DNA from 4 places in the Pelosinus sp. UFO1 genome. Region 4 is predicted to be linked to each of the others. Evidence: riboswitches for the same ligand, from Rfam matches in the RefSeq annotation. Region 4 holds a riboswitch; each other region holds the start of a gene.
The links. A riboswitch is a leader RNA that binds a small molecule or an ion and turns the genes downstream of it on or off. The one in region 4 is predicted to bind S-adenosylmethionine.
Positions count from the first base shown of each region.

Region 1: another riboswitch for S-adenosylmethionine. It lies ahead of metA (homoserine O-succinyltransferase); the one in region 4 lies ahead of metK (methionine adenosyltransferase).
Region 2: another riboswitch for S-adenosylmethionine. It lies ahead of UFO1_RS06795 (PLP-dependent aspartate aminotransferase family protein); the one in region 4 lies ahead of metK (methionine adenosyltransferase).
Region 3: another riboswitch for S-adenosylmethionine. It lies ahead of UFO1_RS04980 (pyridoxal phosphate-dependent aminotransferase); the one in region 4 lies ahead of metK (methionine adenosyltransferase).

Region 1 is NZ_CP008852.1:2,998,437-3,006,335, reverse strand. It holds gene UFO1_RS14280 (4Fe-4S binding protein) at 26-826, shown strand; gene UFO1_RS14275 (hypothetical protein) at 832-1,332, shown strand; gene UFO1_RS14270 (4Fe-4S dicluster domain-containing protein) at 1,418-2,278, shown strand; gene metA (homoserine O-succinyltransferase) at 2,289-3,206, opposite strand; SAM riboswitch class I at 3,331-3,431, opposite strand; gene UFO1_RS14260 (MFS transporter) at 3,689-4,921, shown strand; gene UFO1_RS14255 (NifB/NifX family molybdenum-iron cluster-binding protein) at 5,089-5,484, shown strand; gene tsaA (tRNA (N6-threonylcarbamoyladenosine(37)-N6)-methyltransferase TrmO) at 5,606-6,085, shown strand; gene UFO1_RS14245 (methionine ABC transporter ATP-binding protein) at 6,250-7,029, shown strand; gene UFO1_RS14240 (methionine ABC transporter permease) at 7,026-7,694, shown strand; gene UFO1_RS14235 (MetQ/NlpA family ABC transporter substrate-binding protein) at 7,719-7,899, shown strand, end outside.
Region 2 is NZ_CP008852.1:1,509,844-1,517,742, reverse strand. It holds gene UFO1_RS06810 (DUF190 domain-containing protein) at 1-214, opposite strand, end outside; gene cysK (cysteine synthase A) at 384-1,322, opposite strand; gene UFO1_RS06800 (YezD family protein) at 1,483-1,830, opposite strand; gene UFO1_RS06795 (PLP-dependent aspartate aminotransferase family protein) at 1,844-2,980, opposite strand; SAM riboswitch class I at 3,060-3,162, opposite strand; gene UFO1_RS06790 (diacylglycerol kinase family protein) at 3,274-4,155, opposite strand; gene UFO1_RS06785 (C40 family peptidase) at 4,356-5,009, shown strand; RNA gene ssrS (6S RNA) at 5,237-5,416, opposite strand; gene UFO1_RS06780 (GNAT family N-acetyltransferase) at 5,474-6,088, opposite strand; gene nifJ (pyruvate:ferredoxin (flavodoxin) oxidoreductase) at 6,584-7,899, opposite strand, start outside.
Region 3 is NZ_CP008852.1:1,117,859-1,125,757, reverse strand. It holds gene UFO1_RS04995 (DeoR/GlpR family DNA-binding transcription regulator) at 1-708, opposite strand, end outside; gene larA (nickel-dependent lactate racemase) at 836-2,131, opposite strand; gene UFO1_RS04985 (MFS transporter) at 2,144-3,430, opposite strand; SAM riboswitch class I at 3,601-3,705, shown strand; gene UFO1_RS04980 (pyridoxal phosphate-dependent aminotransferase) at 3,777-4,967, shown strand; gene UFO1_RS04975 (MetQ/NlpA family ABC transporter substrate-binding protein) at 5,099-5,914, shown strand; gene UFO1_RS04970 (MATE family efflux transporter) at 5,964-7,307, opposite strand; gene UFO1_RS04965 (hypothetical protein) at 7,324-7,671, opposite strand; gene UFO1_RS04960 (YwbE family protein) at 7,716-7,899, opposite strand, start outside.
Region 4 is NZ_CP008852.1:2,544,131-2,552,029, reverse strand. It holds gene UFO1_RS12000 (YicC/YloC family endoribonuclease) at 1-508, shown strand, start outside; gene remA (extracellular matrix/biofilm regulator RemA) at 567-833, shown strand; gene gmk (guanylate kinase) at 858-1,475, shown strand; gene rpoZ (DNA-directed RNA polymerase subunit omega) at 1,493-1,699, shown strand; gene coaBC (bifunctional phosphopantothenoylcysteine decarboxylase/phosphopantothenate--cysteine ligase CoaBC) at 1,709-2,905, shown strand; SAM riboswitch class I at 2,959-3,064, shown strand; gene metK (methionine adenosyltransferase) at 3,127-4,317, shown strand; gene priA (primosomal protein N') at 4,447-6,879, shown strand; gene def (peptide deformylase) at 6,962-7,417, shown strand; gene fmt (methionyl-tRNA formyltransferase) at 7,419-7,899, shown strand, end outside.

The sequences.
Region 1 (7,899 bases), 450 kb from region 4:
GGATTGGACAATAGGAGGGAGACAGTTGATTAAACGAGAGTTAACTAAAGGGGAGATTATTAAACAAGCCCAAGGATTGGGAGCAGAGTTGGTAGGTTTTGCTCCTATTAACAGGTGGGAAGAATATGGGGATTTAGAGGAATCCTTTTTTCCTCATAAAGTGTGGCCTTTAACCAAAACAGTAATTGCTCTGGCCATCCCATCCTTACTGCCTATTGTGGAAACAAAAATTTCCCATCTGTATAAGTCACAATATAACAATACCAATCGCTTATTAGATGAAGCAGCTTATCGATTAGCGGCTTTTTTGAATAGAAACGGACATGCTGCGGTTAACATTTGCCGGGATGGCTATGGGGTGGGGGTGTTAGAGGAAAAACCGATCGCAGCATTTTCCCATGTTTGGGCTGGTTATTATGCGGGCCTCGGCACAATAGGCTGGAATCATACCTTAGTAACTCGGGAGTTTGGTCCACGGCATCGCTTGGTATCAGTTCTAACAGCATTAGAATTAGATGGCGATCCTATGGTGGAAGAAAAACTGTGTAATAAATGTAAGTTGTGTGAGAAGGCCTGCCCAACGCAGTCATTTTCGGGCAACAATAGTGATACATATTCGAACATGGACAAGTTTGCTTGTATGAGTAGGAGAAAACGATTCAACGGACCATTTAATCATTGTGGTTGTTGCATTAAAGTTTGCCCAGTGGGGGAAGATCGGAACCTTTATAACAGCACAGCCATAAAAAAATATTTTGATGAAGCAAAGGATATCACTTTATGGGGTTCTGGGGTTGGGGCAAACATAATAGAAAGAGAGGAGTAGCTATTTTGGCACAAATAGAGTTAACTACGGCTGAGATAATGGAGCAAGCTCGGAATCTTGGAGCGGAATTTGTAGGTTTTGCGACCATTGACAGGTGGGAAAAGTCTGAGGATGTACCTATAGCGCTTCATCCCCACAGAATTTGGCCTCAGACTAAAACTGTAATTGTCTTAGGAGTTCCCTCATGGCAGCCTAGTGGGGAAACATCACCCACAATAGTGAGGGAACAATCTAGCGTTATAAATAATCTACTAGATGAAGTAGCTTATCGATTGGCAGTATTTCTGAACCGTAACGGCTATCCGGCTGTCAATATTCCATGGGACAGTGAGGGGGAAGGCATACCCGAACACAAAACAATCGCAGTATTTTCTCATGTATGGGCTGGACATTATGCGGGCCAGAGTCAAGTAAGTAAAAACAACATTTTTCGGGCCGCAAAGTACAATCCCCAGCTTAATTTCGTATCAGTGTTGACAGCCTTTGAATTAAAAGGCGACGTATGAAGATAAAGAGAAGTTATGTATAAGAGTTTGTTATGCTAGAAAGTATGCCTAAAGTTCAGAGAGGATGCAAACTTAGCAAAAAGGAGTGAGTAGACTGGCACAAGTTGAGTTAACTAAGGCAGAGATTATCCAGGAAGCCCGAGATCTAGGAGCCGAGTTTGTTGGTTTTGCGTCCATTGATAGATGGATAGAGTCTGGGGATGTACCAGTGGCATTTCATCCCCACAAAATTTGGCCCCAGGCTAAAACGGTGATCGTCCTAGGAGTTCCTTTATGGCTGCCTATTATAGAAGCATCACCCACCGTACTGGGGAGGGAACAAGCAAAGGTAACAAATGAGTTATTAGAAAAAGTAGCTTATCGATTGGCGGTATTTTTAAACCGCAAAGGTCATTTAGCTGTCATTCCAGATAGCGAGGTTGAAGATGAATTAGAAGAAAAACCGATAGCAGCATTTTCTCATATTTGGGCTGGGTATTATGCTGGACTTGGTTCATTAGGCTGGAATCATACCTTGTTAACACGGGAGTATGGTCCGAGGGTTCAGTTGATATCAATCTTCACTGCTTTGGAATTGGCAGGAGATCCTTTAGTTGAAGGAGATTTATGCAATAAATGTTTGTATTGTCAAAAAATCTGTCCTGCTCAAGCCCTTATCGGTGATGAAAAGTTAAAATATGCGCAAGTAGACCAAGCAGCCTGCATAAATAACGAAAAAAGATTGCAAAAAGCTTTTAGTGATCCCTGTGGCTCTTGTCTAAAAGTGTGCCCAGTTGGGGAAGATAGGCAGCTTTTTCAGAGTAATAGCTTTGTAAAATACTTTGAGGAGCAGGATATTTTAGCCCGTAATCCGCAGGCAGAGGCATACAGGGATTGGGTACATATTCGTAATTATGGGAGTTATCCATTAGAGGGGGCCTTAAAGAAAAAAGAGGATAAGGGATAGTAAAGAACCATTATAATAAAGAAAGATCGAAAGGCGTTTCCTGATAGACATAGTAGTTGAGCCAGTTGGAAAAGAGCAGGTTGGCAGCACTTCGCCAGAGGACTACTGGTGTTTGCGTGGGGTCATCGTTAGGATAGTAATTTTGTGGGATTTGAACTGATAACCCTTGAGCAAAATCTCGATCGTATTCGGCCTTGAGAGAAAGAGGATCATATTCTGAATGGCCTGCAATAAAGAATTGTCTACCTGTTAGATCAGCGGCAGCATAAACACCAGAAATATCAGACTCTGACAAAATGCGTAGCTTAGGATTCTTGAGGATGTCTTCCCGTTTAAATTCAGTATGTCTGGAATGGGGAACATGAAAGATATCATCAAAACCACGGAATAGTTTGACTTGTTCCGTATCATTCTTTTTGTGGGGGAAAACTCCAAATATTTTTTGTGGAAGATCATATTTTGGAATACCATAGTGGTAGTATAGTCCGGCTTGGGATGCCCAGCAAATATGGAGAGTGGAATATACATGAGTTTTACTCCATTCCATAATTTCACAAAGTTCATCCCAGTAGGCTACCTCTTCAAAGGGAATTTGTTCGACAGGTGCACCAGTAATGATCATGCCATCATAGTTGCGAGATTTTATATCCTCGAATGTTTCATAAAATTTGATCAGATGTTCTTGTGATGTATTGGTAGGACAATAAGTAGCAGTATACATGAAGTCAACTTCCACTTGCAGAGGAGAATTACCTAGCAGGCGGAGTAATTGAGTCTCAGTAGTAATCTTGATAGGCATGAGATTTAAAATTAATATTTTAAGAGGACGTATATCTTGGGTATAGGCTCGGTTCTCATGAATTACGAAAATGTTTTCACTTTCCAGAATGTTGGTAGCAGGTAAATTGTTAGGGATTTTTATAGGCATAGTGCATTCCTCCATTTTTTTGATATTATAAAAACTCAATAGAAGGCTGTTATGCTCTTCTAATCAAGTGGGGTAACAAAAAGAGCCCCTTTCCGAGGAAAGGGGCTCTTTAAACCGCACATTCCTCTCATCTTTCAGGATTGCTCCTGCTGGAATTAGCACCGTTGCATTGCTGCCGGCTGCCGGGTGTCATAGGGCCAGTCCCTCGACCTCTCTAGATAAGAGTTTAATATTAATTTATGAATAATATTAACATAGGTAAATAAGTAAGTCAAAGTAAAATTTAATAAGAGGTTTTACAAAATGTCATACTATATTGACAAAGTGACCAAGCTGAATATAATAAAAGTTAAAGATTGTCAATTTCAAGGATGAATGACTATGAAAAAAGGTCAAGCTCTTTCTGAAATGAAAGTGGTTTGATCTCTTTTATTTAATTGGTGAGATATTGGTTGTATAACAAACAAGGAGACTCCTGTTATATGTTGAAAGCACATAATAAGAATGCGCAAGTTTCTTCCCTCATTCACTGCAAGTCATATGTACATTTTTGGTTTTCCAGGGTTCTGACAACTCTGGCGTATCAAATGCTGGCTGTTGCCGTGGGTTGGCAAGTCTACGAGTTGACTGATAGTCCCTTCTATTTAGGGTTGGTTGGTCTTGCTCAGTTTTTGCCAATGTTTTTACTAACTCTTGTTGTTGGGCATGTGGCGGACCGTTTTAATCGTCAGAAAGTTATTTGTATTTGTCAAATAACGGAAGGCGTGGGTGTAGGTTTGTTGGCAATCGGAAGTTATACTGGTTGGCTTAGCAAAGAAAGTATCATTACCATTGTATTTCTGATCGGCGCAGCCAGGGCTTTTGAGGGACCGACGATGCAAGCTTTTATGCCTGGATTGGTATCGGCTAAGATTTTTCCGCAAGCTTTGGCGACTGTTAGTTCGGCAAATCAGACAGCCAATATCATAGGGCCGGCAATTGGGGGATTACTTTATGCTGCAGGTCCTGCCTATGTTTATTGTGCAATTAGTGTACTTTTTCTAGGTGCCAGTTTTCTTATTTCTAGAATTAAAATTGAACGTGAAATACGGAAAGTTCATGCTGTTAATCTACGAGAATTATTTGCTGGGATCACTTTTATTCGTCGAAAACCCACAATACTTGGTGCCATATCCCTGGATCTTTTTGCTGTACTGTTAGGGGGAGCAACTGCTCTATTGCCAATTTATGCTAAAGATGTGCTTTTTATTGGGCCAGAGGGAGTGGGGATTTTACGCTCAGCGCCAGCCGTAGGTGCCTTATTGATGTCAGGTTTTTTAGCCCATTATCCTCTTAAACGTAAAGTCGGCCGAACGATGTTTAGCGCTGTATTTGTTTTTGGACTGGCTACCATTGTATTTGCCTTATCAACGTCCTTTGCTTTATCTCTCGCCTCATTAGTTGTCCTTGGTGCTGCAGATGTCATCAGCGTTGTCATTCGTTCCTCCTTAGTGCAATTGCAGACGCCAGATGAAATGCGGGGAAGAGTGAGTGCCGTCAACTCAATGTTTATTGGAACTTCTAATCAGTTAGGAGAATTTGAGTCTGGTGTAACGGCAGCTTTTTTCGGTACAGTGCCTGCACTGCTGATTGGTGGTATTGGCACAGTATTGGTTGTTATTCTATGGATAAAACTATTTCCCGAACTCGCTCAAGCTGATCGAATCGCATCTTGACAAAGTGCTATAAACAAGTATATTATATAAACAAATTATACCGTAAAGCTGATCAGTAGTAATGACTGAAGGCAAAGAAAGGTTCCTTGTGAAGGAATCAATCTTTGCCTTTTTATTTTAAGGATGTATTACTACAGATAATAATAAGAGAAAGGGAAGTGTATAGTATGTCTAAAGTTGCTGTTGCGAGTACTGATGGAATAGCCATTAATGAGCATTTTGGTAGAGCGGAAGAATTCTGGATTTATGAAAGCGATGAAGAGGGAGCTTACCAATTTATTGAACGTAGAAAAAAAACGCTTGAAGAATCTGAAGGCGATCATGCTACTACAGTTCAATTACTTGCTGATGTTGAAGTCGTATTAGTTAACAAAATTGGCCCGGGAGCAGAGAAAGAATTGCGACGTGAAGGGATAATAGCCTTAAGTGTATCTGGTACCATTGATAAAGCCCTTAGCGCTTATGCAAAAAGAGGAAAGTTTATCAAGAATAATGCACTACTAGGGACAATAAAAGGTTGCCAGGCATCTGGTGGATTAGGATGTTCGAATAGATGTAAATGAGTAAGAGTAGGTCAAATTTCCTTAAATGTAACTTGAATTTATAAGCTGATAGAAGAATTAATTTTTAGTAGTATTAGGTGTCAGATTCTTGCTTCTTAGTAAAGACAAAGGAAGGAAATATATGATTGATTATAAGCCGATAGGTATCATTCACTCGCCCTTTAAAGAGGCAAAGGGGACACCAATTCAAGCTGTTGCAGCCCAGGAGACTGTTGGTAGTATTGAATTAGATCCAGAATACGTTGCAGGCTTAAAAGATATTGAGGGGTTTTCTCATCTTATATTGCTGTATCACTTTCATTTGATTAGGGAGTCTTCTTTATTAGTAAAACCTTTTCTGGATAATGAACTGCACGGAATTTTTGCTACCCGATCACCAAGTCGACCTAACTCAATTGGCATATCAGTCGTACGTCTGATTAAGGTCGAAGGCAATACACTGTATATCAAGGATGTAGATACTATCGATGGGACTCCTTTATTAGATATAAAACCTTATGTACAAAAATTTGATGTCAGAGAAACTGAAAAGACTGGGTGGTTCGAAAAAAGCATACATAAACTTTCACATACAAAAGATGATGGTAGATTCATAAAATGAGTGATCAATGGCCATTATGTTCAGAAAAAACGAATAGATTCTAGATTAGAACCTTGCCGACTGGTGGAAGAACTAGAGGCTATAGTCCATTTTAATGGAATATAGTCTCTTTATTTTTATAATTGGCTATTTGTCGAATAGAAAGGTTAAGGAAGGTGGATTGAATGATTACAATTGAGGATTTAAATAAAGATTATATTACGCCTCATGCTAGGATAAATGCCTTGCGTAATATAAATTTGCAAGTTGAAAAAGGCGATATTTTTGGCATTATCGGTTTTAGTGGAGCTGGTAAATCAACTTTAATTAGATGTCTAAATCGCCTTGAGGAACCTGATTCAGGTAAGGTTATCATAGCAGGGCAAGATATTACAGCTATGAACAAACAGCATTTAAAGTTGGCTAGAAGAAAAATAGGTATGATTTTTCAGCAATTTAATTTACTTGATGCAAAAAATGTTTTTGAAAATGTTGCCTTTCCTTTGAAGGTTTCCGGATATCCTAAGAAGCAAATTAGGCATCGGGTGGAAGAAATTCTTGAGTTAGTTGGTTTGGCAGATAAAGCCAAAGCATACCCCTTGCAGTTAAGTGGAGGACAAAAACAAAGAGTTGGTATTGCTAGGGCTCTTTCCAATAAACCAGATGTACTACTTAGTGATGAAGCGACATCTGCTCTTGATCCCCAAACAACCTATTCTATATTGGAACTTCTAAAAGATATCAATAAGAAATTAGGTTTAACAATTGTCCTAATTACCCATGAACTTGATGTACTGAAACATATTTGCAACAATATGGCTGTTATCGAGCAAGGAAGAATTGTTGAAAATGGCCCAGTTGAAAAATTCTTTTTAAACCCTGAGAGTGATACGGCGAAACGATTTATTAGCATTTTGCAAGGGTTCGAAGCAAAGCGTGTATATAAGGAAGGTGGTGGGATTTGAACGACGATGTATTAGAACTACTATTCACTGGTCTTGGTGAAACAGTTTACATGGTAACCCTTTCTACTCTCATTGCCTTCGCGATTGGATTGCCACTTGGAATTATATTAGTAGCTACAGAAAAAGGCAATGTGTTGGAAGCCCCCCAAGTCAATAAAGCTTTGGGGACAATTATCAATATAGTACGTTCATTTCCAACCATTATTCTTATTGTTGTTTTACTTCCTTTAGCTAGGTTTATTGTGGGAACGACCCTGGGGGCTACGGCAGCAGTTGTACCCCTATCCATTGGAGCCGCACCATTCATTGCTAGAATTATTGAGAACTGCCTTAAGGAGGTTAGTTTTGGTAAAATCGAAGCGGCGACGGCCATTGGCGCTAACCCTTTAACGATCATTACAAAAGTACTTATTCCTGAAGCTCTGCCTTCTCTCATCCGCGGGTTGACCATTGCAGTGGTAGGAATTATAGGTATGACGGCAGTTGCTGGGGCAATTGGAGCAGGAGGTTTGGGTAGTCTTGCCATACGGTTTGGATATATGAGATATCGAGATGATATTATGATTGCTACTGTCATAACCTTGATTATTCTAGTGCAAGGTGTGCAGTTTGGTGGTGATTTCCTAGCTAACTATATTAATGGGAAAAGGTATAAGTTTGATTAAAATATAGGAAAAAGGGTGATTTATATGTTGAAAAAAAGTATTCTCTTTAAAATAGCCATTCTAGTTATCAGCAGTATCATGATTGCCGGTTTATTTGCTGGATGCTCATCTAAAAAAGAAAGCGCCCCAGTAAGTACTAGTAAATCAGAAGTAACTGTAAAAGTGGGAGCAGCAGTAGTGCCACATGCGGAAATTTTAAATTTTA
Region 2 (7,899 bases), 1.0 Mb from region 4:
CTATAGGTAAATCACTAGACAGATCTAGAATTTTTGCTGTATGTATACGACTGTTCGCACCATAACCCATTAAGCCACGAACTACAGTAGCCCCTGCCATATCTAATTCTTTTGCTTTTTCCACCAGCGCTTGGTATAGGGGCTTTCCCTTATACCGATCTGTTTCACCAATATAAATTCGCAGCCTTTTAGCCTGACTAGTAATTTTCGGCATTGTATCCCCCCTGATGTTAATGAGCCTTTTTTCTATTATAAAACAAAATCTTCTATGTTGCATTCTTATCTTTATTTTTGCTAAAAAATAAAAGAGTGTCACAGCGCTCAGTGTGACACTCTTACCTATCTCTTATTTATACTAATAGCACCTAAAGTCTGACCTCTTCTTATAGATCTTGCTGAAAGAGAGCCGTGGACAAATAACGTTCTCCTGAATCAGGTAACAATACGACAATATTTTTCCCTTTATTTTCAGGTCGGTTTGCAAGCTGAATCGCAGCAAAGGTAGCAGCACCGCTTGAAATACCTACGAGCAATCCTTCTGATTTAGCTAATTCTCGAGCTGCTGTGAATGCATCTTCATTGTGCACGCCAAAAATTTCATCTACAACGTCTAAGTTAATTACTGAAGGTATAAATCCGGCTCCTATTCCCTGAATCTTATGAGGGCCAGGTTTTCCACCGGATAACACAGGTGAATCAAATGGTTCTACCGCAACAATCTTAATATTAGGATTTCGTTTTTTTAATACTTCCGCTACTCCTGTAATGGTACCGCCAGTACCTACACCAGCAACGAAGATATCCACTTGTCCGTCTGTATCTCTCCAGATTTCTTCAGCCGTTGTTTGCCTGTGTATTTCGGGATTAGCAGGATTATTAAACTGTTGTAAGATAATTGAATTACTATTTTCGGCAACCAATTGTTCAGCCTTGCCAATAGCCCCTTTCATACCCTCTACACCTGGTGTTAATACTAATTCAGCGCCCAAGGCCTTCAATAGATTACGTCTTTCTATACTCATAGTATCAGGCATGCATAAAACCAATTTGTAGCCTTTTGCGGCCGCGACAAAGGCTAAAGCGATACCTGTATTACCACTGGTAGGTTCAATAATCGTAGTATCTTTATTAATGAGTCCTTGTTTTTCAGCCTCCGCGATCATAGCATAACCAATACGATCTTTTACACTGCTCAATGGATTAAAATATTCTAATTTAGCAATTACTTTTGCCCCTATTGCCTTTTCCTTGTTATAGTTAGTAAGTTCTAACAGCGGTGTATTACCGATGAGATCCGTCAACTGTTTTGCAATCTTAGCCATAGTAAATTACCTCCAAAAATTTGATTAACTCGCAAACCAAAAAGAAAAGGCTAAGGAAGTCCCCTAACAGGAACTCCTTAGCCTTCAGTTTTCTGATCAGCTCGCTCAATATTTCATTAAATACAAATTAACACAAATAACAAACTTTGTCAATCTTTTTTTAAATACCATCGCCATAAACGCCTTCCACTTCAGGGAAACGACGCTTTTCTGTTTTCTCAACCTGAACTGCTTTACCATCCTTTATTTTTATAACCAACTGCCCATATTTTAAAGAAGATAGTTCTCCTAATATCTTATTGCGAAGAACGCTGGTTTCCTCTATACTTTTTTTCTCATTTCCAGTTTGGGATTTTTTCTGATTTGAAATAATAATTTTTTCAGTACGTTCTATCTGAATAATGTGTCCATCTTGCACTACTAAAACGATTTCACCAAAATTTATGTTTTGGATACTCTCATCAATGACTGCAAGTGCTTTTGCAGAAAATGAACTTTTTTCCTTCATCTTGACTTCTCCTTTATTCCGAAAGTGCCTGTTCTAAATCAGTGATAATATCTTGAGCATCTTCAATACCTACCGATAAACGTAGTAAACAGTCTGATATTCCTAGTCGCTCACGAACATCAATAGGCACATCCGCATGAGTCTGCACCGCAGGTAATGTAATAAGGGATTCTACCCCGCCTAGACTCTCAGCAAATCGAATTAATTTAACCTTTCGCAATACTTGCGCTGCCAATTGGGAATTATCAACAACAAAGGACAGCATGCCTCCATAACCCGAGGACTGGCTATCATGTATTTCCTTCCCTGGATGCTCCATTAAACCTGGATAATATACCTTTACCACTTTGGGATGCTTTTTTAGCCATTCGGCAATAATTTGGGAATTTTCATTATGCTTTTCCATACGCAATGCTAATGTTTTTATACTACGGATTAATAGCCAACTATCACTCGGTCCAAGAACTCCGCCTGTTGAATTTTGTACGTAACGTATACGGGCGCCTAACTCAGCCTCCCGGACAACAACCAATCCACAGACTAAATCATTATGACCTGATAAATATTTACTACCACTGTGAATCACTACATCGGCTCCTAATTCTAGTGGACGTTGAAAATAAGGCGTCAAGAAGGTATTGTCAACGATTGTATGAATGTTCTTTTCTTGAGCTAGCGCAACAATAGCACGTATATCAACAATCTTCATTAATGGGTTGGTAGGTGTTTCTACCAAAATAGCCTTCGTTAGAGGTGTAATCGCCTGCGCTACCTCTTCTTTACTACTGCCGTCTACAAAACTTACCGTTAACCCAAAATTACTGAATATCTTATCGATTACTCTATAAGTACCGCCATAACAATCTTCTACTACAACTAAATGATCTCCTGACTTATAAATCATTAGTATCGCCGTAATCGCAGCCATGCCTGAAGAAAAGGCTAATCCTACTGCACCACCTTCTAATGTAGCAATTCCCTCTTCTAATACTTTTCTTGTAGGATTTTGGCTACGGGTATAATCAAAACCAGTACTCTCACCAAGAGCCGGGTGTCGAAAGGTAGCGGATTGATAGATAGGTGTGCTTAGCGCTCCTGTTTTTGTATCCGTACAGACACCAATGTGTACAATCTTAGAGTCTAATTTCATAATATCCTCCTATTTTATGTTTTTAAATAAAATAAACCTCTTTCCGAGGAAAGAGGTTTATGCAATGAAAAACGTCTTCCTCTTATCTTTCAGGATAATTATCCTGCTGGAATTAGCACCACTGCATTACTGCCGGTTGCTGGGTGTCATAGGGCCAGTCCCTCGACCACTCTCGATAAGAGCTTATTTATTTTTTTGATAATACCATATATAAATGATTACTGTCAATACTTATCTAATTTTTTTAAAGGTGGTATCGTAGCCAGGATCATTTAATAAGTAGAAAACTACACTTACATACTAAAAACTTTGATTTTTCCTGGAACAACCCGAATATCAAGGGGAAGTTTAGGACCTAACTCTCCGTCCAAATCACTATCTACCTCTTCTGTACATTCGATGTAAATATGTTCTGCTTGTATACAAGTAACATATTTACTATTACAGTGTATGCCTTTTAAAAAGCTGATAAATAAGCCCATTAATTCTGGTAGATTACATTTTTTCACAATGAATAAATCAAGTTTACCATCATCAATCTTAGCGTCTGGTACTAGATTAGGGAATCCCCCTACATTGCCGCTATTCATAACAAGAAACAAAAATATGTCATCCTCTATGACTTGGCCATCAGCAATAAATCGCATTTTTAAAGCTCGAAAATTAGGCAGCTCTCCAAGGCCTTTTAAATAATAGGCTATTTTTCCCAGTGTATTTTTTAGCATGCTATCGGCACTATGGGCTACTGATGTCAGCAGTCCAGCACTAGCAACATTAAAAAAGTATTTATTATTTACCTTTCCTACATCAAAGGTTTTGCTTTTTCCTGCTGTAATCACTTCTACACAAGCTTCAATATTTTTGTCTAGTTGTAGATAAGCCGCAAAATCATTTGATGTACCACTAGGAATAATGCCTAATGGCAAATCAATTTCTCCTTCAAGCATGCTATTTATCACTTCATGGATAGTTCCATCACCACCCGATACAATAATGCCATCTACAGCTATTTCCCGAGATAACATAACGAAACTCTTAGTCTCTTGTTCATTACTAACTCGCAGTGGAATGATGATACATCCCTTTTTTTGAAAACATTCAATCACATGATCCAATTTAAATTTAAAACTTGCATCTCCTGATACTGGGTTATACACAAGAATAAACTTTCGCAAGCACAGATCCCTCCTTGGTGCAATAGCAATGATACACGTACCTTCCTATCTATAATCTATTGTATTTCATTCTAAGTATAAAAGTCTAGCAATTTATCTAGGATAATTGTAGATATTACCTGTTTACATAATATAAATTTTTCAGTATTATTATTCTGTTAGTAATTCTAGTCATCACTCTACAAATAGGAGGTTATTATATGAATAAATATCGTAAGCCAATTATACTTCTTACCCTTCTTACTTTCTCTTTCACTTTAATTATGCCAATACCTGCGGCAATGGCGGCTTCGCCTTTGGATACATTATCCCAAACTATGTCCTCAGACAATAATAAATCATCTTCCTTTAATTTCTTAAATGTATTGATTGGTATGTTATTAGGAAATTTATTAGGGAAAAGCAATCCACTCCAAAATCCAGCCGTTAATATCACGCCTTTAGCACCATCTAATGATGGTAAGTCACTTACTAATACAGAAAAAGGTAATGCTATCATCGCAACTGCCAAAACCTATTTGGGCGTCCCTTATGTCTTTGGAGGAGAATCACCTGTTACCGGCCTTGACTGTTCAAGTTTTACCCAACTTGTTATGAAAGAAAATGGTATTACTCTTCCTCGGACTGCAGCTGAGCAATATGAAATAGGTACTCCTGTAGACAAAGCAAATCTACAAGTTGGCGATTTAGTTTTTTTCACCACGTATAAACCTGGCGCATCTCATGTTGGTTTCTATATGGGTAATCAACAATTTATTCATGATAGTTCCGTTGCAAAACAAGTAACAATTAGTTCTTTGAGTGACGCTTACTACACGGAACATTATATTGGAGCTCGTCGTTACATTAAGTAAAGAAAATAAATCCTTTTCTTTGAAACCAGCACTTACAGTGCTGGTTTTTCCTTTAACTCGATACTCTTGACTATGCCGTAAATAAGAAAAGACTTGGCTTAGGCCAAGTCCTCAGACGCAGGCAGAAGCCTTAGTCGTTCTTACTTGGAATCAAGGAAGTGTTATACTTTCTGATTCCGCAAAAAAGCACAGGCTCGCAACCTATGCTCTTAAATACTTATAAAGATAGTACATCCATTTTATCGTTTTCCTGCTATGTTCAAACCCCGCTATCCAGCAGGTGGGTGCTTTAAAAATCATGTTTTTATCGTCCTCTCCTAGGAGGCGTGATAGCTGCATAATCGTAAGCTCCCAAATTCGATGAGTCGGTTGAACATAGCTAAGAGTAACGTGTACCCTAGAAATACTATCGTTTTACAATTCGTATAATATCACAGAATTATCAGAAAATCAAGCCATGATGCTTAACTTTCAATATGGGAGACGTTGTCACTCAGGTTGCTAACCAGTAGATAGATTCCACCTTTATGAGGAATTAATCTATGTTCTTGCACATCGATATGTTTTACAATTTCAAATTGATTGCGTTCATAGGTTCGTCTTGCTACTGCATTATCAGCCATCACCATTAAACTTAGTCGGTTATATCCATTCGCTTTTGCCCTTCGCTTTGTCAATTCAATTAATTTACTCCCAATACCTGTACCACGATATGCACTATCTACATAAATGGAATCTAAAAACCAGCTATCTTCAACTCGCGAATTATAGAAGTCTTTTAAAAAGTTGAGCCGGTCACTAGGAAAGAAACTTCTAGTATTATCTGTAATGCCATGAAATTGGGCTGAATAAGAATAAACAATGCCTACAATATTCCCTTGATGCTCTGCAACAATTGCATTTTCATAAGAATCAGTTCCCTGTTTTTCTTGTATCGATCTTGCCATTACTTGGGTCGGTGTATATTGATCTAGCAAATCATGAAACAAAAATTCCACAATTCCACCTGATGCACGATCGATTCCTTCAGCAATTTTGAGACTATCTTCTTCTCTTCCAGTACGGTATATAATATCCATAATTATATAACCTCCTCAATCTAAAAAGTAGTATTCTATGCTTCTATCACTAAAATTAAAAATAGAAGCGTAATTTCAATCTAGTATTGGATATAATTATACAATATTTCTTTCGATCTGTTACACTTTTTTTAATACAAAAAGTATCTGCACTTCGTGCCCCAAATATACCGAAGTACTATTGGTGTAGTATGCCCTGCAACTATATCTAGCAATTGAAATATAAGAAAAGACTTGGCTTGTGCCAAGTCCTCGGACGCAGGCAGAAGCCTTAGTCGTTCTTACTTGGAATCAAGAAAGTGTTATACTTTCTGATTCCGTAAGAAAAGACTTGGCTTGTGCCAAGTCCTCGGACGTAGGCAGAAGTCTTAGTCGTTCTTACTTGGAATCAAGAAAGTGTTATACTTTCTGATTCCGTAACAAAGAGGCATTTGACGACTCGGCGTAGCGAGCTATCAAATGCCTCTTATATTCGAAGGAGTTACTTTTTATTTCTTATGATTGAGCAAGTCTTTTATACGTTGCCAATCTTTCTTTAGCGTCTTTTTCTGTTTTCGCAAATAATGCTTCAGCTGTTTCTGGGTATTGTTTCTTAAGGGATGCAAATCTTACTTCGCCCATCAAGAATTCTTGGAAATTAGCTGTTGGTTCTTTGGAGTCCAGAATGAACGGGTTCTTGTCTTGATCTTTCAATGCTGGGTTATATCTGTACATGCCCCAATATCCGCATTCTACAGCATTTTTAATTTCAAGTTGGCTAAAGCCCATGCCTTTTCTTAAACCATGGCTGATACAAGGAGCATAAGCAATTACAAGGGATGGACCTGGATATGCTTCTGCTTCAGCAATTGCCTTTAATGTCTGATTCTTATCAGCACCCATTGCAATTTGTGCTACATACACATAACCATAGCTCATAGCCATCATACCAAGATCTTTCTTCTTCGTCATTTTACCGCTAGCAGCAAATTGAGCAATCGCTGCAGCAGGAGTGGATTTAGAAGCTTGACCGCCAGTATTCGAATAGATTTCAGTATCAAGTACTAACACATTTACATCTTCACCAGATGCTAATACGTGATCTAAACCGCCGTAGCCGATATCATAAGCCCAGCCGTCGCCACCAAAGATCCATTGTGATCTCTTAACCAAGAAATCTTTGTTTTTATCAATTTCGTTCAATATTGCATTGTCGCCTTTTTCTGCAGCAACAAGGGCAGTCACACGATCTGCTCTCAAACGACTTGCTTCACCACTATCCTTATGCTCTAACCAATCTGCCAAAGCAGCTTTTAGCTCAGCACTAACGTTGAGTTCCATAGCTTCTTTCACTGTAGCAGCTAATTTCTCTCTTAACGCTTTTACGCCTAAATGCATACCAAGACCAAATTCAGCATTATCTTCGAATAGGGAGTTAGCCCAAGCTGGACCATGTCCTTCATGATTTGTTGTATAAGGTATAGATGGAGCACTTCCGCCCCAGATAGACGTACAACCAGTGGCGTTAGCAACCATCATTCTATCACCGAACAATTGGGTAACAAGTTTAACGTAAGGAGTCTCACCACAACCTGCACAAGCACCAGAAAATTCTAATAAAGGCTGCTCGAATTGGCTTCCCTTAACAGTATTCTTATTCATAGGATTTTCTTTTGTTGAAACATTGTCTAGATAATCCCACAATGGTACTTCACTCATTTGGGTATCAAGAGGTTTCATGATTAATGCTTTTTCTTTTGCAGGGCAAACTTCAGCACAGTTACCACAACCAGTACAATCAAGAGGGGAAATTGCTAATCTAAACTGCAATT
Region 3 (7,899 bases), 1.4 Mb from region 4:
AACAATAAAGCCATTGAATTCTTCTAATTCTGCCATACTAGCTAATGAAACACAATCAAGTTTAGAAGAATCAGATAACATATACTTTTGTTCGGCGATATCTAGTAAAACTCTATTGTTAGCGATTTCTTCAAAGACAGGATGCATGACACCTTTTTTAAGATTTACAGCTGCTACACCGAGGAAGCATTTATCCACACTGAATTTCCTCAAAAATTCTTCACTATCTCCACCACAAAAAACACCTGAAGAATTTCTCATTTTCCCTCCCGGCATATATACAGACACATAAGGGAGACTCGCCGCTTTAACTGCAACATGTACACATAAAGTAACAACGTTTAAAGAAGTAATATTCTCTAAATAATCCAAAATGTATTCTACGGTACTGCCCGCATTTAAAGCAATTGTTTCACCATCTTTAATTAACATTGCAGCCTTACGTGCAATTACTTGCTTTTCCTCAAAGTTCTGCATCCTTTTATTGGCCAGATGTACTTCTGCAATGGAGTAGCAAGTTTTCCCCTCTTCCATATAAGCTCCACCATAGGCTAACTTTATATTATTACTCTCAGATAAATATTTCAAATCTCTACGGATTGTTGCTTCATTTACTTCATATTGCTGAGCTAAGGCTGTCACCTTTACCGACCCTAGCTTAAAGATAAGATTCAAAATATCCTTTCTTCTCTTAATATTCGTTAACATGCACACACTCCTAACACATCAGATAGTTACATTATATAACTACATAAATCTTTTTACTATAGTAGCAAAAGGAAGTTTACAACCTTAAGATTGTAAACTTCCTCTATTAATTATATATCGAATTGTTTCAAACACCTTCTACTGGAACGGTATTCGCGCCATGTGCCATTATTGTAATGGTATAGTCTTTCTTGCCTAACTTTTCTTCAGCCATACGAACAGCCTCTTCTAAGCTAGCAGCCGCCAACATACCTGTTTTTTCAATAAATTCTTTATTTCGTGGCAAGGAAACAACAATGTGAGGAACTTCCTTGGCCATAGTACCTAGTTTTAACGCAATGAATCCTGGAACGGTAAAGGCTTCTCGTAAGGCAACCTCCCGGTCATATAAAGATTCATAGTTAAACCAATCACTAAAATCAGGTGGTTCCATCATATCGCGGCATTCTAATAATAAAATGACGACTCCCCCCGGTTTTACTGCCATAAAGGCATTACCAATTGTTTTTGACCCTTGGTATAAATTAATATCTTTAGGAAATCCACCAGCAGAAGCAATAACCAGGTCAGCTTTGCCGTTTACAGGAACACCAAAGATATCGCTTGCAGTCTTACAACCTTGTAGCCAAGCTTCATGCCAGTGACCTGCCACAAAAGAAGCGAACTGCCCCTCTGGGGTAAAGACTGCATTGAGTAAGAATGCAGGTTTAAGCAGTTCTGCCATTTCTAACATATCGGCATGCATTGGATTGTTTTCTAATTTCCCCGCAATACACTCTAGGCTAACGCCTTGCCCTACAACATCATGAAGACATAAGCTATGATTTCCCTGGATCGTACTATAAGAAGACACACCAGGCATAATTGCCTTACGTCCCCCGCCAAAACCAGCCATTAAATGATGAACAATACCGCCTGTCAATATAACCTTATCTGCATTCACTACATGTTTATTTATACAGACATCTTTCCCCCGAGACGTTTGACCGATACAAACAAAATCGTCTGTTTCTGGAGCATAACTTTGCAAGAGGGTAATGCGGTCTACCACTTCTTGACCAAAGGTTGCTACATTCTCTTCATGAGTATGGTGTCGATGAGCGCCCAGTGCCACAATTAGGGAAATATCTTCATCTGGTACTCCAGACTTATTTAATTCATTCAATAAAGTTGGTAAAAACAAATCGTGACGTACCCATTTACGAGTAATATCACTGGCTATGATCATAACCTTGTCACCTTGCTGTACTACCTCCTTAAGAGGCGGTGTGCCAATTGGGTTATTTAGTGCAGCAGCTACAGCGGCTTCTACATCGACTAGAGCCTTAACTGGTTTGCCTTCTACCACGTTTAAAATACGTTCTTTAGGCAAGGATATGGTAACTTCCTGATCACCATAGCCAAGGGAAAATTCTTTTAACATATAGCATCTCTCCTATGCAATTTTTTCCAGCTTTTCTTCTACTTTTATAGCCAACGGCACATCAGGCTTTACAGCTAACCATGCGATAATACCAACTACAGCCGAAGCTGCAGTTGTCACAATGGCAGCCTGCCATCCATAATTTGTTGCAATCCATGCCGTAACAACAGGAGCGGCAATACCGCCCAGGTTGCCCCAAAAGTTCATCCACCCAGAAACTGAACCAGCAAATTTACCACCAATGTCAAGACAAGCAGCCCAGGACGCATTAAAAGTAAATCCAAGAGACCCTAGAGAGATTGTCAGCCACAACACGTTCATGGAAGGTGTTGTCGCTACGGCCCCTAAATAAAGTGTCGTACAACACAGAATCAATCCAGAAATCCCCAACAAGGTTCTTGACTTATACCTAGAAACACCTGACGTTACCAGCTTATCACTGATATAACCACACGTAGCCGTTACGATACAAAGTGCAGCCCAAGGAAAAGAAGCGGCAATTCCCATCTTTTGTAGTGAAAAATTTTGTGCCTCCATTAAGTATAAAGGCAACCAGGCCAAAAATACAAACATAATATAGTCTGTTATAAAATATTGAATACCAATGGCCCAAAATTGAGAAGATCCTAAAAAAATACGCCATGGGGCCAATTCTTTTTTATCAGCATTCGCACTGAGGCCTTCTTCTATATAATCAGCTTCCGCTACATTAACATAAGGACTGGTCCGAGGCGAATCTTTTGCGAGCCAATACCAAAGTCCGGCAATGACTAAACCTAACACGCCAAAAATCACAAATACAGAGCGCCAGCCAAAAGCCATCATTAAAGCTACGGTAAGAGTCGGGCCAACAACCGGCCCAAAAAATACACCGCTTAGCATGAAAGAAGAGGCACGTCCTTTTTCACTAGGATTAAACCAACGATAAATAAAACGCCCTATAGCTGGAGCCATAGGTCCCTCACCTAAACCAAACATAGCGCGAGTGGCAGCGAAAAAGGTAAAGTTACTACAAGCGCCTGTCAATGCGGTAAATATGGACCACCAAGTAGCTGCTATAGCTAAGACTCTTCGGTGTCCCCAAAACTCTCCCATAATACCACCTGGTATTTGCATAAATGCATAACCGACAAAGAAAGCTGTTTGTATTAAACCCATATCCATTTTACTAAAACCTAATTCCTGCATAATGCTTGGAGTGGCTACGGATAAATTTACTCTGTCCATGTAAGAAATAAAACTAATAAAAAACATAAGTCCTGCTAAGGTCCAACGAAAATTGGTTTTTTTCTGATTCATAAAATTTACCCCCCGCACAAGTATCGAAGTCCTCCCAAGGGAGACCTCATCTCATTAAATACATTATACGTTTGTAAAGTTTACATGTCAATTGACAAAAGAATCTGTCTTTTTAAACTTACTTGACATGATCTAGATCGCATGCTACTATTATTTTCAATAACAGCATATATTCATCAAGAGTTAGCTGAGGGATTGGCCCGATGAAGCTACGGCAACCACCGCATACTGCGAACGGTGCCAATTCCAACAGGAGTATTCCTGGGAGATGAAGATTATTTTGAAATAAAATCTTCTTCATCTTATGAAGAAGATTTTTTATTGTAAAGAAAAAGGAGTAAGTAGCATGAACCATAATTCACAACCAACCCAGGCTCTAAGAAAATACGCCTCAGAAAAAGCTAGCCGCTTTACCGAATCCGTCATTCGGGAAATGTCTCGTATTGCCACTGCTCATAAAGCCATCAATTTGGCACAAGGATTTCCAGATTTTCCTGCATCAGATGAAATCAAAGAAGCCGCTGTTAAAGCAATCTTAGAAAACCACAACCAATATGCGATTACTTGGGGTACCAAATCCCTAAGAGATGCCATTGCCCAGAAAAATAAACGAGATTACAACCTTGACATTGATCCAGAAAAGCAAATCACGGTGTGTTGCGGTTCTACAGAAGGAATGGTGGCAACACTTTTGGCTACGATTAACCCTGGAGATGAAGTTATTATTTTTCAGCCGTTCTATGAAAATTACGGCCCAGATGCTATACTCTGCGGTGCAACACCTAAATATGTACAATTACATCCTCCAGCTTTTTCCTTTAATCAAGAAGAATTAATCGCTGCTTTTTCCGAACGCACAAGAGCTATTATTATTAACACTCCCAACAACCCAACAGGTAAGGTGTTCAATCGAGAAGAATTAGACTTAATTGCTAAGCTTTGTATTCAATACGATGTTTTAGCGATTACTGATGAGATATATGAGCATATCATCTATGACGAAATCAAACACATTCCTCTATCTACCTTACCTGGCATGGCAGATAGAACCATTACGATTAATAGTATATCCAAAACCTACAGTGTTACTGGCTGGCGTATTGGTTATGTTATCGCATCTCCTGAAATAAGCCAGTCCATACGGAAAATGCATGATTTCTTAACAGTGGGTGCAGCTGCCCCGTTGCAAGAAGCTGCTGCCCATGCCATGGGTTTTGCTGCTACTTATTATGAAAAGTTAGTCGATTTTTATAGTCAACGCCGAGATTTCATGTTAAAAGAATTAGCTGCCATCGGTTTTGAGTGCATTCGTCCTGATGGAGCCTACTACATTATGGCTGATATCGCCTCCTTCGGGTGGAAAAATGATATTGACTTTGCTCGCTACTTAGCTGAAAAAATTGGCGTTGCTGTCGTACCAGGTTCTAGTTTCTATCAAGAAAATGCTAATGACAAACATCGTTTTATACGTTTTTGCTTCTGCAAACAATTAGCCACACTGGAAGCCGCAGTAGAAAGATTGCAAAAATTAAGATAAGACTTGGCTTAAGCCAAGTCCTCAGACGCAGGCGGAAGCCTTAGTCGTTCTTACTTGGAATCAAGAAAGTGTTATACTTTCTGATTCCGTAAAATAATCCATCACATTATTAAATAGGAGGTATATTCATTATGAAGAAATCAATTCAGTTTATTTCCCTTTTGTTAACCCTCATCTTTATCCTAGGCTTATCTGCTGGGTGCAGCCAACAAAGTACAGCAAAGATAGAAAAACCACTTAAAGTAGGTGTTACTGCTGGCCCCCATGCAGAAGTAATGGAGCAAGTTAAAAAAATAGCCGAGAAAGACGGCTTAAAAATTGAAATTGTTGAATTTAATGACTACATTCAACCTAACGTAGCTTTAAATCAAGGCGATATCGATGTTAACAGTTTTCAACATAAACCTTACCTTGATAACATTATCAAAGATCGTAACTACGATATCATATCCTTAGCAAATACAGTTATTTTTCCAATGGGTATTTACTCTAGTAAATTAAAAAATATTGCCGACCTACCAGTAAACGCTGTTGTTGCTATTCCTAACGACCCTACAAACGGAGGAAGAGCTCTACTATTATTAGAAAAACTTGGCCTCATTAAACTAAAACCAGGAATTGGCCTTAAGGCAGCTGTTACTGACATTGTTGAAAATCCTAAGAAAATTGTAATTAAGGAGTTAGACGCAGCACAAATTCCTCGTTCCTTAGCTGACATGGATGTTGCCGCCATTAACACCAACTATGCAATTACCGCTGGATTAGTACCTACTAAAGATGCGATTGCCATTGAAGATATTAATTCGCCATATGCAAATATCATTGCCGTACGTAGCAAAGATAAAGAAAACCCAGCCATACAAAAATTAATAAAAGCATACCACTCGGATGAAGTAAAAGCATTTATACAAGAACACTTTAAAGGTTCTGTAACAGCTGCTTGGTAAAAATTTAAATATGTGTAAAAAAGCTGCCCTTTTTAAAAGGGCAGCTTTTTTACACATATTTACGCTGTACTCTGACTAATCGTGCTGATAGACATATAGCGCCAAAAGCTAAACCAACGATCAATCCAATCCAGTAACCAAAAGCTCCTAACCAAGAATGATGCGCTAAGACATATCCGAGGGGCAAACCTACGACCCAGTAAGAAATCATCGCCATAATAAATGTAATGCGTACATCTTTATAACCTCGTAACGATCCTTGTACTGGTGTAGCAATTGCATCAGACAATTGAAAAAATACTGCATATAGTAAAAATTGTTGCACTAGGTTCCGAATTGCCACATCGTCTGTATATAAGCGGGCTACCTGCTCATTCCAAAAATATAAGACTAAAGCAGCAAGCACAGCCATAATCAATGCGATACCAATCCCAATATAACTATATTGCTTAGCATCTTTGTATCTTTTACCTCCTACTTCAAACCCAACGGCGATGGTTAATGCCATGGAAATACTCAGAGGTATCATATAGATAAGGGCAGCAACATTAATCGCTACCTGATAAGCAGCAATGGTCGCTTCACTAAATTCACTCATAAGCAGGGTAATCACTGCAAAAATACTCGTTTCACAAAAAATGGCACTGCCAATTGGTATCCCAATTCTAAGCTGTTCTTTCCATACGGCAAGAGAGAATCGATAAAACCGACTAAATATGTGGTATGTGCGAAATGGCTGCCGGTACTGTATGACGCAGGCACTGATGATAACAATGCACCAATAAGTAATTGCTGAAGCCCATCCAGCCCCTACACCACCTAACTGAGGAAAACCGAACTTGCCAAAAATAAGTACATAGTTAAATAATACGTTAATTGGTAAGGCAACCATAGAAATTAGCATCGTTATGTTTGTATAACCCAAGGTATCAATGAACGAGCGAAGCACTGTCGATATAAACAAAGGTATAATACCAAAAGAAATGGCTTTTAAAAAATTTTGCGCAATATCATAGGCTACAGGATTGAGCTCCATCTTATTCAAAATAGGCTGAACGGCATAGGCACCACCAATTATTACAACGACTCCTATCGCTATGGCTAGATAGACAGCTTGAATTACAATAAAGGGGATTTCTTCCTTTCGTTTGCCACCAAGAAGTTGAGCAACGATGGGAACCACTGCAAATAAAATTCCGTTTAACCCTGTGAAAACAGGCATCCACATACTTGATCCAATGGCAACGCCTACCAAATCATTTGCACTAGCATGTCCTGACATCATAGTATCAAAGAAAGTCATGGCACACATAAAAACTTGTGTCACCAAAATAGGAATTAAAATAATCATAAACTGTTTTGCTTTTTCCTTTAAGGAATATGTTTGTTCCATATCTCACACCTATTATTTATTTTTTTACTACATCATTTTCCACAAGGTGTAAAGAATGCCATTTCTTCCACTCTTGCCAAGAAAGCATGGCCCAAAAAAACAAAATACTGAGGCAAACGACATATTCTATCATCGTAAATACTTTTACTACGGCGGCTACAGCAGTGGCTTTCCCTAGTAGTAGTCGCTGATATCCTTGCCACCATACTACAGCAGTAATAAACGGCTGGAATAAATATACTAAAAATGCCCACGCCAACAGAACAAAGAGAGATTTTAGCCCCTGAAAAAATAGTTTTCTGCTAACTGCCAGATTTTTGCTTCTTCGATCTTTTCTTGATTGGGTAACCGGTATATAGTTCACATAGTTCTCCTCCCCTTTATGAAGCTAAGAATACATTGAACCAATTAACCAATGATCTCTTGTACTCTACCTACGATGCCATTCACTAAACGAACTTTTATGCCCCGAGGATGAATCGCGCTATTTGTCAGAAGATCTTTTACTACACCTTCCGTTAACCGCCCAGTACGTTGATCTTGTTTTTGTACAATTTTTACTTTAGTACCTGGTCTAATATTTTTTCGTTCT
Region 4 (7,899 bases):
TTTATCTTTGTGGCCTAAATTGTCTCAAGCCGTTTCTATAGCGGTCAATAATCTCATGCAGATGCGTATAACAGAAGGGTTAAATATTCAGCAAGATTTGATAGCGCGCATCGCAGTGATTGAATCATATATTAATTCAGTAGAAGAGCGTGCTCCTCAAGTTTTAGTAGAGTACCGGGAAAAGATATTGGGACGTATGCGTGATTTATTGGGGATGATAGGAGAAGAACCTGACGTCGGCAGATTGGTACAGGAAGCAGCGATATTTGCTGATAAAACGAATATAACCGAGGAGTTAGTGCGTTTAAAAAGTCATTTGGCACAATTCCATACTGCATTACATATTGACGAGGCAGTAGGGAGAAAATTAGATTTCATCGTGCAGGAGATTAATCGTGAAACGAATACAATTGCTTCTAAAGCGAATGATTTTACAGTAGCCAACATAGTCGTAGAAATTAAAAGTGAAATTGAAAAAGTCAGAGAACAGATTCAAAATGTAGAGTAGAATCAAATAGAGAACCATAGGTAGATGCTAACGATATAAAAAATAAGGGGGATTTTTTATGGAAATAAAACTTATCAATATTGGTTTTGGTAATATTGTATCTGCGAATAGAATCATTTCTATTGTTAGTCCTGAATCGGCGCCAATTAAAAGAATTATTCAAGAAGCTCGTGACAGAGGAATGTTAATTGATGCAACTTATGGAAGACGTACTAGAGCTGTAATTATTACTGACAGTGATCATGTAATTTTATCCGCAGTGCAGCCTGAAACCGTAGCTCATCGCCTTGCCAGCAAAGAAACTAGCGAGGACACTGCAGAATAGCAGATGATGAAAGGAGCAGCATGTATGACAAAAGAGGGAATTTTACTTGTTTTATCTGGTCCATCTGGAGCAGGTAAAGGGACAATTTGTCAAGAATTGCTGCGTAGATATCCTGAATTAAACTATTCCATATCTGCCACTACACGGGCAGCACGTGTAGGAGAAAAACATGGGGTTAATTACTGGTTTGTTTCTCGTGAAGAATTTGAGAATATGATAAAAAATGATGAGTTGTTGGAATGGGCTGAAGTTTATGGCAATTTTTATGGAACACCATGCCGTCAAGTAAAGGATTTATTACAAAATGGTAAGGATGTTGTCTTAGAAATAGATGCACAGGGAGCTACGCAGATAAAAAAAAGATTCCCCCAAGGAGTGTTTATCTATATTGCACCACCGTCCTTGGATGAGCTAGCGAATCGCATTCATAAAAGAGGTACTGACAGTTTGGATGTGATAAAGAAAAGGCTCAGTTGTGTTAATAATGAATTGACATACGTACATAATTATAACTACATAGTAGTAAATGATGAGGTGCAAGAAGCAACAAACAAGGTTTTATCAATTATTACTGCAGAAAAGTGCCAAGTGGTACGTAATGACAATATAGTGGAAGAAATATTAACTAATTTTAATAAATAAAACTTAGGGGGACTACTATGATTCATCCATCATTAGATGTTTTAGTGACTAAAGTTGATAGTAAATATACATTGGTTGTGCTTGCGGCTAAGCGTGCTCGAGAACTTATGGACGGTTCAGTACCCATGGTTGAGAGCAAGTCGAATAAGCAAGTTACCATTGCCTTAGAGGAAGTAGCGCAAGATAAAATATCCTATGAACGGACCAAAAGTGGTATAAAGTAGGAGGTCGTTATGTTAAAGGGAAAGAATATTGTTGTTGGCGTAGCTGGTGGTATTTCTGCTTATAAAGTAGTGGATGTCGTTAGCCGTCTAAAAAAACAGGGCGCCAACATATATGTTATTATGACTAAGGCAGCGACTAACTTTCTTACCCCGTTGACTTTCCGAGAAATAAGTGGACATCCGGTTGTAGTTGATATGTGGGCAGAAGCTACCAATTGGAATGTTGAACATATTGCATTAGCTAGTAGAGCAGATTTATTTTTATTGGCTCCTGCAACGGGAAATATTATTGGTAAAATAGCCAATGGTATAGCGGATGATATGTTATCTACTACTGTTATGGCGACAACGGCACCAATCTTAATGGTGCCAGCTATGAATACGAATATGTATTTAAATAGCATTGTTCAGCAAAATATTAGCAAGCTGACTCAATTAGATTATTACTTTATGGATCCAGATTGTGGTAAGCTAGCATGTGGTACAGAGGGTGTAGGACGTTTACCTGAACCAGAGGCTATTGTAGGAAAGGTAATTGAGATACTAAAAACCAATCATGATTTTACAGGGAAAAAGATATTAATTACTGCAGGTGGAACGCAGGAGGCAATTGATCCCGTAAGATATATCGGTAACCGCTCTAGTGGGAAAATGGGCTATGCATTGGCGGAGGTTGCTGCGCACAGGGGAGCAAAAGTCACTTTAATATCGGGACCCACTCATTTGGTTTCGCCACCTGGTGTTACAATAGAATTTGTACAATCAGCATCACAGATGCAGGATGCCGTAGTGGCTCATTTTGCGGAAAGTGATATTGTGATAAAGGCAGCGGCAGTAGCGGATTATCGTCCACAGAGTATGTCGGAGCATAAAATTAAAAAGACTGGTGAGACGCTACATCTGATACTAGAGAAAAATCCGGATATCTTACTACAGCTTGGGCGCCTAAAGAAACATCAGATATTGGTTGGTTTTGCTGCTGAAACTCAGGATTTACTAGTTCATGCACAAGATAAATTAACAAGAAAAAATTTAGATATGATTGTCGCTAATGATGTTACTATACCTGGCGCCGGATTTAATACGGACACGAATATAGCAAAATTGTTGTACCGTGATGGTCGTATAGAAGAATTGCCTCAAATGTCTAAAAAAAGGCTAGCAGAAGTTATTTTGGATAAAATTCACATAGAATGTCGAAAATAGGTTGATTTTTGTTCTATTTTACTTTAAAATTTGATTTGGCAGAATTATATATTGGCTCATCAAGAGATGGTGGAGGGAATGGCCCAATGAAACCGCGGCAACCATTTGGAATATCCAAAAACGGTGCCAATTCCTGCGGTAAAGATCGCAAGATGGGAGAGTGACAGTAACATCACCCTCCCTTAGGGGAGTTTTTTTATTAATTATTGGAGGTAAAAATTGTGGAAAAAAAACGCGTATTATTTACTTCAGAGTCTGTTACTGAAGGACATCCTGATAAAATGGCGGATCAGATTTCAGATGGTGTATTAGATGCCATAATGGCGAAAGACCCTATGGGACGGGTAGCATGTGAGACTTTGTTGACAACAGGTCAAGTACATGTAGTTGGCGAAATAACAACGAATTGTTATGTGGATATTCCTAAGATAGTACGTGATACAATTAAAGAAATTGGCTATACACGTGCAAAATATGGCTTTGATGGCGACACTTGTGGTGTATTGGTTTCCATAGGTGAGCAATCCGCTGATATTGCGATGGGTGTTGACAAGGCGCTAGAAGCAAAACAAGGACAAATGGATGATATTGAAGCAATCGGTGCTGGTGACCAAGGAATGATGTTTGGTTACGCAACCAATGAAACTCCAGAGTATATGCCATTGACAATATCTTTAGCACATAAGTTAGCGCGTCGTTTAACAGAAGTCCGTAAAAATGAAGAAGTTGATTATTTACGTCCTGATGGAAAAACACAAGTAACGGTAGAATATGAAGATGGAAAACCTCTTCGTGTCGATACGATCGTAATTTCAACCCAGCACGGTCCTGAAGTTGAATTAGCAACTATTGAAAAAGATTTGATTGAAAAAGTTATTGTACCAATTGTTCCAGCTCATCTATTAGATGCAAATACAAAATACTATATTAACCCAACAGGTCGTTTTGTAATAGGTGGACCTCAAGGCGATGCTGGTTTGACTGGCCGTAAAATCATTGTTGATACATATGGTGGAATGGCACGTCATGGTGGCGGTGCATTCTCTGGTAAGGATTGTACCAAAGTAGATCGCTCAGCTGCCTATGCGGCTCGTTACGTTGCCAAAAACGTAGTTGCTGCAGGATTAGCAGATAAATGTGAGATCCAGTTAGCTTATGCTATTGGTATGGCGCATCCAGTTTCGATTATGGTAGAGACTTTTGGGACGGCTAAAGTAGATGAAAAACTGATTGCCGAGCTGATTAAAAAACATTTTGATTTGCGCCCAGCTGGCATTATAAAAACCTTGGACTTGCGTCGTCCGATTTATCGCCAAACAGCAGCTTACGGACACTTTGGCCGTACTGATATTGATTTGCCTTGGGAACGCACCGATAAAGCAGAAATTTTACGTAAGGAAGCAAATCTTTAATTTTTAATAATTTCTTGCAGGGTTTTTATCTCATCATACGAATTTTATAGGTATAGCTAATGATAAAAGGGGGACTCAGTGAGATTCCCCCTTTTTAATTTTATTAAGTATCATGGAATGGTGGTAACAATGCAACGTATAGCACAAGTTTTAGTAAATCTTACAACTAAAAACATTAACAAAGCTTTTTCATATCATATTCCTGAACACTTAGATTGCGTTGCTGTAGGTTGGCGTGTATTAGTGCCTTTTGGCAATCGCAAATTAGAGGGTTTTATTATTGATATTACTCAGGGTGAAGATTCTGATATAATTAACCTAAAACCTATTTTAGATACATTGGATAATGACATATGGTTTGATGAGCATATGATGCATACTGCTAGGTGTATTAGTGAATATTATCTTTGTAATTTAGTTGATGCGATGCGTTTGTTTATTCCAGGGAAATCAGGCATAAAAAGTGTTACACTTTATTCAGTAGGCACTGATCAGGATATTCAGAAAACATTAACTGAGTTATTAGCTAAATCAGCAGAATATTACCAAGTATTATTATATATATATGAGCAGAGATCGGTACTTTCATCCAAATTAGAAAAACAGTTTGGTGCTGGTGTATTAAAAGTCATACAATATTTACTACGTAAGAAAGTAATAGTAGGAGAGTCAATCGGAAAAAAGACTGGTACACATCTTTATAAAAGTGTAATCTATTTAGATGTATCTATTGAATCCGCCAAAACGCTTATTAGCAGTTTAGTTAGAAAACCAGCACAATGCCGTTTGTTGAATTATTTAATAGAGTATGGGCAGCTTTCTTACGATGACCTGAAAAAAAGTAATACTAGTTATGATACTGTCAAAAAATTGGTACAAGAGGGCATTGTTAAAATTGAAAAAGTTCAGATAGTTCGTGATAGTTATGCTGATTTATCTGAAACAAAAAATACCGTTTCATTAACGACTGAACAACAGCAGGTATTGGGAAAAATTATACCAAAAATGCAAGCCAAGGAATTTGAGTCTTTTTTACTTCATGGTATTACTGGAAGTGGTAAAACCCAAGTCTACATTGAAGCAGTGGCAGTAGCTCGTCAAAATTACCGTCAGGCTATTGTTTTAGTCCCTGAAATTGCCCTTACAAGCCAAATTGTCTCACGATTTAAGGCTAGGTTTGGTGATGATGTGGTAGTCATGCATAGTAAACTATCTACTGGTGAACGTTATGATGCTTGGCAGCGTCTTCGTAGAAAAGAAGCAGGTATTGTTATTGGTGCTCGTTCAGCAATTTTTGCACCTTTGGTAGATGTCGGAATAATTATAATGGATGAAGAGCATGAATTTACTTACAAGCAAGAGGAAACACCGCGCTACCATACGAGACAGGTAGCTTTAATGAGAGCAAATTTGGCAGGTGCAGTGGTAATAATGGGAAGTGCTACGCCATCAGTTGAGACATATTATCAAGCTTTAGAGGGGCACCATACAATGCTCTCTATGTCAAAGCGGATTGCAAATGCGTTGTTGCCTGCTGTTACAATTGTTGATATGCGTGAAGAATTACGTAATAAAAGGCGTAGTGTCATCTCCTTGCCTTTGCAAGAATTGCTAACTGAGACAATAAACCGTGGTGAGCAGGCTATTATTTTATTGAATCGTCGTGGTTATGCTACCTTTGTAATGTGTCGAGAATGTGGGCATATTGTACGATGCAAGCATTGTGATATTTCTTTAGTGTACCATTCTATAGGTAAAAAACTGAAGTGTCATTACTGCCAATGTGTTGAAGAGGTGCCCGATGTTTGTCCAGAATGCAGTAGTCGTTATATTCGATTCTTTGGCACAGGCACGCAAAAATTGCAAGAAGAGTTAATGAAACTATTTCCGGATGTACGTATAGTGCGGATGGACCAAGATACTACTGGCGGGAAGATGGCTTATGATCGTATTTTAGATGGATTTTCAAAAGGCGAATATGATATTTTACTTGGTACGCAAATGGTAGCTAAAGGGCATGATGTAAAAAGTGTTACGGCAGTGGGTATCATAGCAGCTGATAGTATATTGAATTTACCTGACTTTAGGGCAGCAGAGCGTGTGTTTGCCTTATTAACTCAGGCCGCAGGTCGGGCAGGGCGTGGTGAGAAGGCAGGCAAAGTTGTAGTTCAAACTTATAATCCCGAGCATTATGCAGTAAAAGCGGGTGCTGAGCATGATTACCGAAGCTTTTATGATGCTGAAATCGGTTTTCGTAAAGCCCTTTCTTACCCACCCTATGGTCAAATTCTTAAACTTACAGTTCAGGCTGATGAGGAAGGAAAGGCTCGTAATCAAGCTGATAAGCTAATAACAGAATTACGAAGTCTAGTAAAAGAAAATAAAAATATAGAAGTAATAGGGCCATTTCCAGCCCCTGTTGCTAAGGTAAATGATATTTTTCGTATGAATATCATTGTAAAAACAGACAATCTTGTGGACGTAAAGCCTCATATAGTTGCGATGGGCCTAACTTCGCGACCAGATATTATTATTGATGTTGAACCAGTTAGTATTATGTGAAAAATATTGTTTATATTAAACGTGGATTTTTATATGTTTCTATGATAGAATTTTGGCATGATTTATCCACTAGGAGGTTTTTATGGCTATAATGGAAGTTCGAAAAGCTGGCGATAAGGTATTAAAAACGAAAGCGGAGCCAGTGTTACATGTTGATAAAAGAATTAGGAAACTTCTTGATGATATGGCACAGACAATGTATAGTGCCGATGGAGTAGGCTTGGCAGCACCCCAAGTCGGTGTGTCTCTTAGAGTGATCGTGATTGATGTAAATGAAGAGTTGATTGAACTAATAAATCCAGTTATTACGAAAAGTGAAGGCTGTGAACTGGGAAATGAAGGTTGTCTAAGTATACCAGGTGTTTTTGGCGAAGTAGAACGATTTGCGGAAGTTACAGTGACTGGGTTAAACCGTTTTGGGAAAAATATAAGTATTACAGGAACTGGTTTGTTATCTAGAGCCTTACAGCATGAAATTGATCATCTGGATGGCATATTATTTATTGAAAAAGCGCAAACCATTCATAGGGGTAAATAAGATGTCAAATTTACGTGTGGTATTTATGGGGACGCCAGATTTTGCCGTCCCTTGTTTGGATAAATTAATGGCAGATAACTATAATGTTATTGCAGTAGTAACCCAGCCAGATCGTCCCAAAGGGCGGGGGCAGAAATTAGCTGAATCGCCAGTCAAACAAGCAGCACTAAGTTATGGTTTACCTGTTTTGCAACCAGCTAAAGTAAAAGAGGCTGCGTTCCAAGCTGAATTATCTTTATTAAAACCGGATATTATTATTGTTGTTGCATTTGGACAATTACTACCTAAAAGTATATTAGATTTACCTTTATTAGGTTGTATTAACGTGCATGCCTCCTTATTGCCTCTTTATCGTGGAGCTGCACCGATTCATTGGTCCGTTATTAAAGGGGATAAAATTACAGGTGTTACTACTATGTATATGGACATTGGAATGGATACTGGTGATATGATACTAAAGGAAGAGGTATCCATTGGAGAAA